DNA from 2 places in the Streptomyces sp. NBC_00178 genome. Region 1 is predicted to be linked to the other one. Evidence: predicted binding sites of a transcription regulator. Region 1 holds the regulator's gene; the other holds the start of a gene.
The links. The regulator HspR, encoded in region 1, represses chaperone genes until heat shock. The targets are predictions, from matches to a motif close to TTGAGNNNNNNNNNCTCAA.
Positions count from the first base shown of each region.

Region 2: the regulator HspR is predicted to act here: its motif matches at 2,303-2,321, upstream of lon (endopeptidase La).

Region 1 is NZ_CP108143.1:3,567,855-3,572,266, forward strand. It holds gene OHT61_RS15375 (pyridoxamine 5'-phosphate oxidase family protein) at 1-260, shown strand, start outside; gene OHT61_RS15380 ((2Fe-2S)-binding protein) at 425-745, opposite strand; gene OHT61_RS15385 (hypothetical protein) at 742-1,041, opposite strand; gene OHT61_RS15390 (helix-turn-helix transcriptional regulator) at 1,182-2,165, shown strand; gene OHT61_RS15395 (heat shock protein transcriptional repressor HspR) at 2,303-2,749, opposite strand; gene dnaJ (molecular chaperone DnaJ) at 2,751-3,941, opposite strand; gene grpE (nucleotide exchange factor GrpE) at 4,035-4,412, opposite strand, start outside.
Region 2 is NZ_CP108143.1:4,938,093-4,942,504, reverse strand. It holds gene lon (endopeptidase La) at 1-2,280, opposite strand, end outside; gene OHT61_RS21825 (spermidine synthase) at 2,673-3,356, shown strand; gene OHT61_RS21820 (response regulator transcription factor) at 3,588-4,325, shown strand; gene OHT61_RS21815 (HAMP domain-containing sensor histidine kinase) at 4,322-4,412, shown strand, end outside.

The sequences.
Region 1 (4,412 bases):
CCCGCGTCATCACCGGCCGCGGCACGCGGAAGGCCGCGAACGTCCTCGCCGCCGGACCGGAGGGCGCACGGGTGGCGGTCTGCCAGATCGAGGGACGCCGCTGGGCGACGCTGGAGGGCACCGCTGTGGTCAGGACGGACCCCGACGAGGTGCGGGACGCCGTGCGGCGCTACGCGGAACGGTACGAGCGCACCCCGCGGCACAACCCCGAGCGGATCGTCATCGAGATCGCCGTGGACAGGGCGCTCGGAAAGGGCTGAGGAATTCCGAGAAATTCCGAGGAATTCTGAGGAATTCGACGCCTCGTTCTTCCTTTCCACCCGGAATCATTCCGGACAGCACAACGGCGCCATCGTGTTCAGGTCACGATGGCGCCGTTGTGTGGGGGAAGTGCCGGAACGATTTGGAACGACGGGGGAATCGTTCAGGCACTGCGGGGGGTGGCGGAAATGGTCTCTGGTTCGAACAGCTCGTGGTCCCGCTGATCAAGATTGACGAAAATCATGCCGTACCGCACGGCGCAGCGAACGGGCTGTGGGGCACCGCGCGGCCGGCGGAGACAGCGATAGGCGCGGATTTCGTCGTCCGCCTCCATCACCACGACGACCGGCTCTCCGAACAGGGTGACCATCAACGAATCCCCCGGGCGGGTGAGCGCCGTGAGCAGATCGATGAAATGCCACCCTGAGCGGTATGCCGTAGCCATCTCCCGCCGGAAGGTTCGGTCGTCCGGAGGCGTGGTCATGCGCCTGCCGCACCCTTCGGAGTGCTCCAGCTGATCTCGCCCGGGACCGCCGCGGGCGTACCCCAGCTGATCTCACCGGGCGCGCCTGCCGCCTGCACGGACCAGCTGATCTCGCCGTCGGCCGGCATGCCCCAGCTGATCTCGCCGGGCGCCGACCCCGCCTGTACGGACCAGCTGATCTCGCCGGGCGCCGCCGCCCGCTCCGACCAGCTGATCTCGCCGGATCCTGCCGCCCCGCCCGCCACGCCAAGGCCCAGGGCCGCGACGAAAGCGGCGGCAAGCACCGAGCGAAGCATTCGCTTATCCATAGTCGGCTTCGTCCTCACTTGTGGATTCCTCTCCCCCGCATCCACGACGATGTCTCACCAGGACCCCACAACGCCACTGGGACGATGCATCATGTTCCTGCATGTTCAGGAACATGGGGGGTGGAGATATGACCACAAGCAGCACAATAGGGATACATCCTCACGGGGTCACCGACCTGTGCGAGGAGGGAAAGCGCCTCTACGCCAGCGCCCTGCGTTCCGGCCGGATTTCGCGCGCCGAGGTCGACCCCGCCCCCTGCCTGATGGACTTCGCGCTCCTGCACCCCGATCCGGACGACACGACGTGGCTCAGGCCCGTCCCTCCCTCCGCCGCGCTGGCCCAGCGTCTGCATCCTCTGGAACGGGAGATCAAGGAACGCCGACGCCGCTCCGTCGAGCTCGCGGAGTCCTTCGAACCGTTCATGGACATCAGCGCCCAGGACCCGCCGACCACCCACGCCATCACGGTGCTGGAGGGCGGCAACAGGATCAACGCGGCGCTCGACCTCGCGACCGCCGAGTGCCGCACGGAGGTGCTCACCGTCCAGCCCGGCGGCGACCGGGGCGAGGACCGCCTCAGCGAGGGGCTGGAACGCGCCCTGTCGGTCGTGAACCGCGGCGTCAGCATGCGCACGCTGTACCAGCACACCGTCCGGCACAGCCAGGGCACACTCGCCTACGCCGCGCGCCTCGCCCAGGACAAGGTGGAGATCCGCACCCTGGAGGAACTCATCGAGCGCCTCCTCGTCTTCGACCGGACCGTGGCCTTCATCCCCGCGCAGAACGACGACCAGGTCGCCCTCGAACTCCGTCACCCCGGGCTCGTGAACTACCTGGTCAAGGTCTTCGAACAGCTGTGGAGCCGCGCGTCACCGCTGCTCGGGGAGGTCGGTTACGACCCGCCGACCAAGGGCATCAGCGGTGTCCAGCGCTCCATAGCCCAACTCCTCGTCGAGGGACACGTGGACGACTCGATCGCCCGCCGCCTCGGCATGAACGTCCGCACCTGCCGGGCCCACGTCGCCAAGCTGTCCGCCACGCTCGGCAGCACGAGCCGCGCCCAGCTGGGCTACCTGATCGCTCGGTCGGGAATCCTGGACGAGGACTCCTGACGGCCCGCCCTCCCCGGACACCCCGGCGTCCGGGCCCACGACGCGTCACGGGGGCCGGACGGCGCCCCTCACGGCACACGCGAAGGGGCCCGCCCGGGAGGTCCTCGAACTCCCCGGCGGGCCCCTTCACGGCCTGCTCAGTCCTTCGGCCGCTTGGGCCGCCACACCACCAGCGCACCGCTCTGCTGGACGTCCTGGTACGGCACGAGGTCACGCCGGTAGGAGGCGTGCACCTGGGCCTCGCGCTGCTGCATGGCCACGGCCGCGCCGTCCACCGCCGCCGAGAGCTCGGCGACGCGCTGCTGGAGCGCCGCGACCTGGTTCTCCAGCTCGATGATGCGCTTGATGCCGGCGAGGTTGATGCCCTCGTCCTGCGACAACTGCTGCACGGTCCGGAGCAGTTCGATGTCGCGGGCCGAATAGCGCCGCCCGCGCCCGGCCGTGCGGTCGGGAGAGACCAGACCCAGACGGTCGTACTGGCGCAGCGTCTGCGGGTGCAGACCCGAGAGCTGCGCCGCGATCGAGATCACGTACACCGGTGATTCGTCGGTCAGCTGGTACGGATTACGTCGACGACCGTCCATCTCAAGCTCCCTTCGCAGCCTGGAACAGCTCCGCCCGCGGGTCCTCCCCCGCGGTCGCCTTCCGGTACGCCTCCAGCGCGTCCTGCGCCTCGGTGCCGAGCTCCGTGGGCACGGACACCTCGACGGTGACCAGGAGGTCGCCACGGGTGCCGTCCTTGCGCACGGCGCCCTTGCCACGGGCCCGCATGGTACGCCCGTTCGGCGTGCCGGCCGGGAGTTTCAGGGTGACCGGGGGCCCGCCGAGGGTGGGCACCTTCACCTCGCCGCCGAGCGCCGCCTCCGGGTAGGTGACGGGCACGGTGATCGTGAGGTTGTCGCCCTTGCGGCCGAACACCGGGTGGGCGTCGACGTGGACGACGACGTACAGGTCGCCGGCCGGCCCGCCCCGCTCACCCGGGCTGCCCTTGCCGCGCAGCCGGATCCGCTGGCCGTCCAGCACGCCCGCGGGGATGCGGACCTGCATCGTGCGGGCGGACTTGGCCCGGCCGCTGCCCTTGCAGACGTCGCAGGGGTCCTGGGCGATGAGGCCACGGCCCTTGCAGTCCACGCAGGGATCGGTCAGCGAGAACCCGCCGCCCGTCCCGCGCGACACCTGACCGGTGCCGACACAGGTGGGGCAGACCCTCGGGGTGCCGTTCTTGTCGCCGGTGCCCGAACACGCCTTGCAGGGCGCCTGGCTGGACATCCGCAGCGGGACCGTGGCCCCGTCGACCGCCTCGGTGAAGCTCAGCGTCACCTCGGACTCGATGTCCTGTCCGCGGCGCGGCTGGACACGCGTGCCCCCGCCGCCCCGGTTGAACAGCCCGCCGAAGACGTCGCCCAGGCCGCCGCCGCCACCGAACCCGCCGGCTCCGGCACCCGCCTGTCCGCCACCCGGCGCGCCTCCGAAGAGGTCGCCCAGGTCGAAGTTGAAGTTGCCGCCCGCGCCTCCGGGACCGGCCCGGAAGCCTCCGTTGCCGAAGAGGGCGCGCGCCTCGTCGTACTCCTTGCGCTTCTTCGGGTCGCCGAGGACGTCGTTCGCCTCGGAGATCTGCTTGAAACGCTCCTCGGCCTTGGCGTCACCCTTGTTGGCGTCGGGGTGGAACTCCCGCGCCAGCTTCCGGTACGCCTTCTTCACCTCGGCGTCGGTGGCGTCCTTCGGGACGCCGAGGACCTTGTAGTAGTCCTTCTCGACGAAGTCCTTCGTGCTCATCGACGTCCCTCCTTCCGGACGACAGGCCGTGCGGCCGGCCCCTCGGCCGGCCGCACGCCCCGTCGGTGTTCACCGCAGTGGTCGGACACGATGTCAGACCTCCTCGGTGCCACCGCTCTCCTCGTCGTCTGACTTCTCTTCCTTCGCCGCCCCGGGCGTGGCGCCCGGCTGCGGTTCGGCCACGGCCACCCGCGCGGGGCGGATGGTGCGCTCCCCGATGCGGTACCCGGGCTGCAGGATCGCCACGCAGGTCGTCTCGGTGACGTCCGGCGCGTACGAGTGCATCAGGGCCTCGTGGATCGTCGGGTCGAAGGGCTCGCCCTCCTTGCCGAACTGCTGCAGGCCCAGCTTCGCGACGACCGTCTCCAGGGATTCGGCCACCGACTTGAAGCCGCCCACGAGCTCGCCGTGCTCCCGGGCCCGGCCGACGTCGTCGAGCACGGGCAGCAGCTCGCTCAGGAGGCCCGCGAC
Region 2 (4,412 bases), 1.4 Mb from region 1:
GGGGATCACCACGGTGGTGATCCCGGCCCGGTGGGCCGCCAGCAGCTTCTGCTTCAGCCCGCCGATCGGCAGCACCCGCCCGGTCAGCGACACCTCACCGGTCATCGCCACGTCGGTCCGGACCAGACGCCCCGAGAGCAGGGACGCCAGCGCGGTCGTCATGGTGATGCCGGCACTCGGACCGTCCTTCGGGACCGCGCCCGCCGGGAAGTGGATGTGCGCCCCCCGGTCCTTGAGGTCCGCGACGGGGAGTTCCAGTTCCGCGCCGTGCGAGCGCAGGAAGCTCAGCGCGATCTGGGCGGACTCCTTCATCACGTCGCCGAGCTGGCCCGTCAGGGTCAGTCCGGACGCCCCGGTCTCCGGGTCGGCGAGCGACGCCTCGACGAAGAGCACGTCCCCTCCCGCCCCGGTGACGGCGAGCCCGGTCGCCACGCCCGGCACCGCGGTACGGCGCTCGGCGGGGTCCTGCGCGGACTCCGGCACGTGGTGCGGCCGGCCGATCAGACCCCGCAGGTCCTGCTCGGACACCGTGAACGGCAGTTCCCGGTCCCCCAGCTCGTGCTGGGCCGCCACCTTGCGCAGCAGCCGGGCGACGGAGCGCTCCAGGTTCCGGACTCCGGCTTCCCGCGTGTACTCGCCGGCCAGCTTGCGCAGGGCCGACTCGTCGAGCGTGACCTCGCCCGTCTCCAGGCCCGCCCGCTCCAGCTGGCGCGGGAGGAGGTGGTCGCGTGCGATGACGACCTTCTCGTCCTCGGTGTAGCCGTCCAGCCTGACCAGCTCCATGCGGTCGAGCAGGGCCTCGGGGATGGCTTCGAGGACGTTGGCCGTCGCCAGGAAGACCACGTCGCTCAGGTCGAGTTCGACCTCCAGGTAGTGGTCGCGGAACGTGTGGTTCTGTGCCGGGTCGAGCACTTCGAGCAGGGCGGCGGCCGGGTCGCCCCGGAAGTCCGAGCCGACCTTGTCGATCTCGTCGAGCAGGACGACCGGGTTCATCGACCCGGCCTCCTTGATGGCGCGCACGATGCGGCCCGGCAGCGCGCCGACGTACGTACGCCGGTGACCGCGGATCTCCGCCTCGTCCCGGACGCCGCCGAGGGCGACCCGGACGAACTTGCGTCCCATGGCGTGCGCGACGCTCTCGCCGAGGGAGGTCTTGCCGACTCCGGGCGGGCCGACGAGCGCCAGCACCGCACCGCCCCGGCGGCCTCCGACCACGCCCAGTCCCCGGTCGGCGCGCCGCTTGCGCACCGCGAGGTACTCGGTGATGCGCTCCTTCACGTCCTGCAGGCCCGCGTGCTCGGCGTCCAGGACCTCCTGGGCGCCCTTGATGTCGTAGGCGTCCTCGGTCCGCTCGGTCCACGGGAGTTCCAGGACCGTGTCCAGCCAGGTCCGGATCCAGGAGCCCTCGGGGCTCTGGTCGGAGGAGCGCTCCAGCTTCTCGACCTCCTTGAGCGCGGCCTCGCGGACGTGCTCCGGCAGGTCGGCGGACTCGACGCGGGCACGGTAGTCGTCGGACTCGTCGGCGCCGGACTCGCCGTTGAGCTCCGAGAGCTCCTTGCGCACGGCGTCGAGCTGGCGCCGCAGCAGGAACTCCCGCTGCTGCTTGTCGACGCCCTCCTGGACGTCCTTGGCGATGGATTCGGCGACGTCCTGCTCGGCCAGGTGCTCGCCGAGCCACTGGATGGCGAGCTTCAGCCGGGCGACCGGGTCCGCGGTCTCCAGCATCCGGACCTTCTGGGTGATGGTGAGGAAGGGCGAGTAACCGGAGTTGTCCGCGAGCGCGGAGATGTCCTCGATCTGCTCCACCCGGTCCACGACCTGCCAGGCGCCGCGCTTCTTCAGCCAGCTGGTGGCGAGGGCCTTGTACTCCTTGGCCAGCTCGGCGGCGGATCCGGGCAGGGGGTCGGGTGCGGACACGTCGATCCGGGTGCCCTCCACCCACAGCGCGTTCCCGGGCCCGCTCGTACCGGCGCCGATGCGCACGCGGTGGCGGGCCCTGATGATCGCCCCGGGGTCGCCGTCGGCCAGGCGGCCGACCTGCTCGACGGTGCCGACGACGCCGATCCCGGTGTAGTTGCCGTCGATGCGCGGCACGAGCAGCACCTGGGGCTTTCCGCTGCCGGCCCGGGCGACGGCCTGCGCGGCCTCCACGGCGGCGCGTACCTCCGCCTCCGACAGGTCGAGCGGCACCACCATGCCGGGCAGTACGACCTCGTCGTCGAGCGGCAGCACGGGCAGGTCGACCGGCGCGAACGCCTCGGACTTGGACTCAGCAGTCATGATCTTCCCTTCGGCAGCCAAGTTGAGCTATGTGCACTCAATGCTTGTGAGCCCGGGAATGTTCCCCCCGCCCTGTTCGCTCTGGGCGATCACTCCTCGGAGCCCGTCCCGCCTGCGGAGAACCGGTGAAGACCGGATGCTCCCGCCGGAACCCCGGCCGGCCGCATACGGCGCCACTCCCCCCGCGGCACCGGTCCCCGTCTCCACAGCAGCACTTCCCGGGCCGTCGCCATTCCCCGCACCCCGAAGTGCCGCCGCACGAGAGGTCCGCGGAGGGTGAGGGCGCACCTGGCACAGGAGTGAGGCGGCGGGAATCCGGTGGTCCGGAGGCGTCGCGGCGGGGAGAATCGGCGGCCGGCCGCCGCCTGCCGGAGAAACGGAGACCCGCACACATGTCCACCACAGACACGCCCCGCCCCGTCGTGCTCGACCGCCGGGACGGACCGTTCGGTGAAGTCGTCCTGCGCGAGCGCGGCGAGGACTTCGAGATCATCGCGAACGGCTGCTTCCTGATGGACACCTCGGACGGACGCTCCGAGCGCCTCCTCGTCGACGCGGCGCTCGCCGCCCTGCCCGCGGACCGGCCCGCCCCGTCGGTCCTGATCGGCGGGCTCGGTGTCGGCTTCTCCCTGGTGCGGGCCGCTGCCGAACCCCGCTGGGGAAGGATCACGGTCGTCGAGCGGGAACAGGCGGTCGTGGACTGGCACCGGGACGGGCCGCTCGGCCGGATCTCCGGCGCGGCGCTCGCCGACCCGCGTACGGAGATCCTGCGCACGGACCTGATCGCCCACCTCCGCACGGCCACGGAGCGTTACGACGCACTGTGCCTGGACATCGACAACGGCCCCGACTGGACCGTCACCGAGGACAACGGAAACCTCTATTCGCCGACGGGCCTGGCAGCGTGCCGAGCGCGTCTGAACCCCGGTGGAGTGCTCGCCGTGTGGTCCGCGCAGCCGTCCGCGGAGTTCGGGCCGGCATTGCGGAATGCCGGATTCCACGCCGTAACGACCGAAGAAGTAGCCGTTGCCCGAGGTGTGCCGGACGTGGTCCATCTCGCACTCCGGGGCGAGTGAACCCCCTCCCGGTATACGCGGCCCCGCCCCGCCAAGGGACGTACGCGGTGAGGCCGGTGATCCACACCCTTTCCGTGGGTAACACCTTCACGACGGACAACACCCTGCGTAGCCGGGAGGCCTCTTCTGCCTTTACGCTCTGTCCGGCACAAGGGATCACCGACGACATCCACAAGCGATAACCGTGCCTCCGGGGGAATGGCCTCCGCGAGAACGGGCAGGGGCGGGGCGATGGAACAGACACACACCACCCACAACGGCGTCGCGGCCACCCCCGGGGCTCAGCGCCGGGTGCTGGTGGTCGAGGACGACCCGACGATCGTCGACGCCATCTCCGCCCGTCTGCGGGCCGAGGGCTTCCTGGTGCAGACCGCGCTGGACGGGCCCGCGGCCGTGGACGCGGCCGAGGCGTGGCAGCCCGACCTGATGGTGCTCGACATCATGCTTCCCGGCTTCGACGGCCTGGAGGTCTGCCGCCGCGTGCAGGCCCAGCGCCCCGTGCCGGTGCTGATGCTGACCGCGCGCGACGACGAGACCGACATGCTGGTCGGGCTCGGGGTCGGCGCCGACGACTACATGACCAAGCCGTTCTCCATGCGGGAGCTGGCTGCGCGGGTCCACGTCCTGCTGCGCCGGGTCGAGCGGGCCGCCCTGGCCGCGGTGACGCCCCGCAGCGGCATCCTGCGCCTGGGTGAGCTGGAGATCGACCACGCGCAGCGCCGCGTCCGGGTGCGCGCCGACGACGTCCACCTCACGCCGACCGAGTTCGACCTGCTGGTCTGCCTGGCCAACACCCCGCGTGCGGTGCTCTCCCGGGAGCAGCTGCTGGCCGAGGTCTGGGACTGGGCGGACGCCTCCGGGACGCGCACGGTCGACAGCCACATCAAGGCGCTGCGCCGGAAGATCGGCGCTGAGCGGATCCGCACCGTGCACGGTGTCGGCTACGCCCTGGAGACCCCCGCGCCATGACCAGGCCCGGTTCCGGACTGCGGCCCTTCTCGATCAAGGCCAAGCTGGGCGCACTGGTCGTGATCTCGGTGTTCATCACGACCGGAC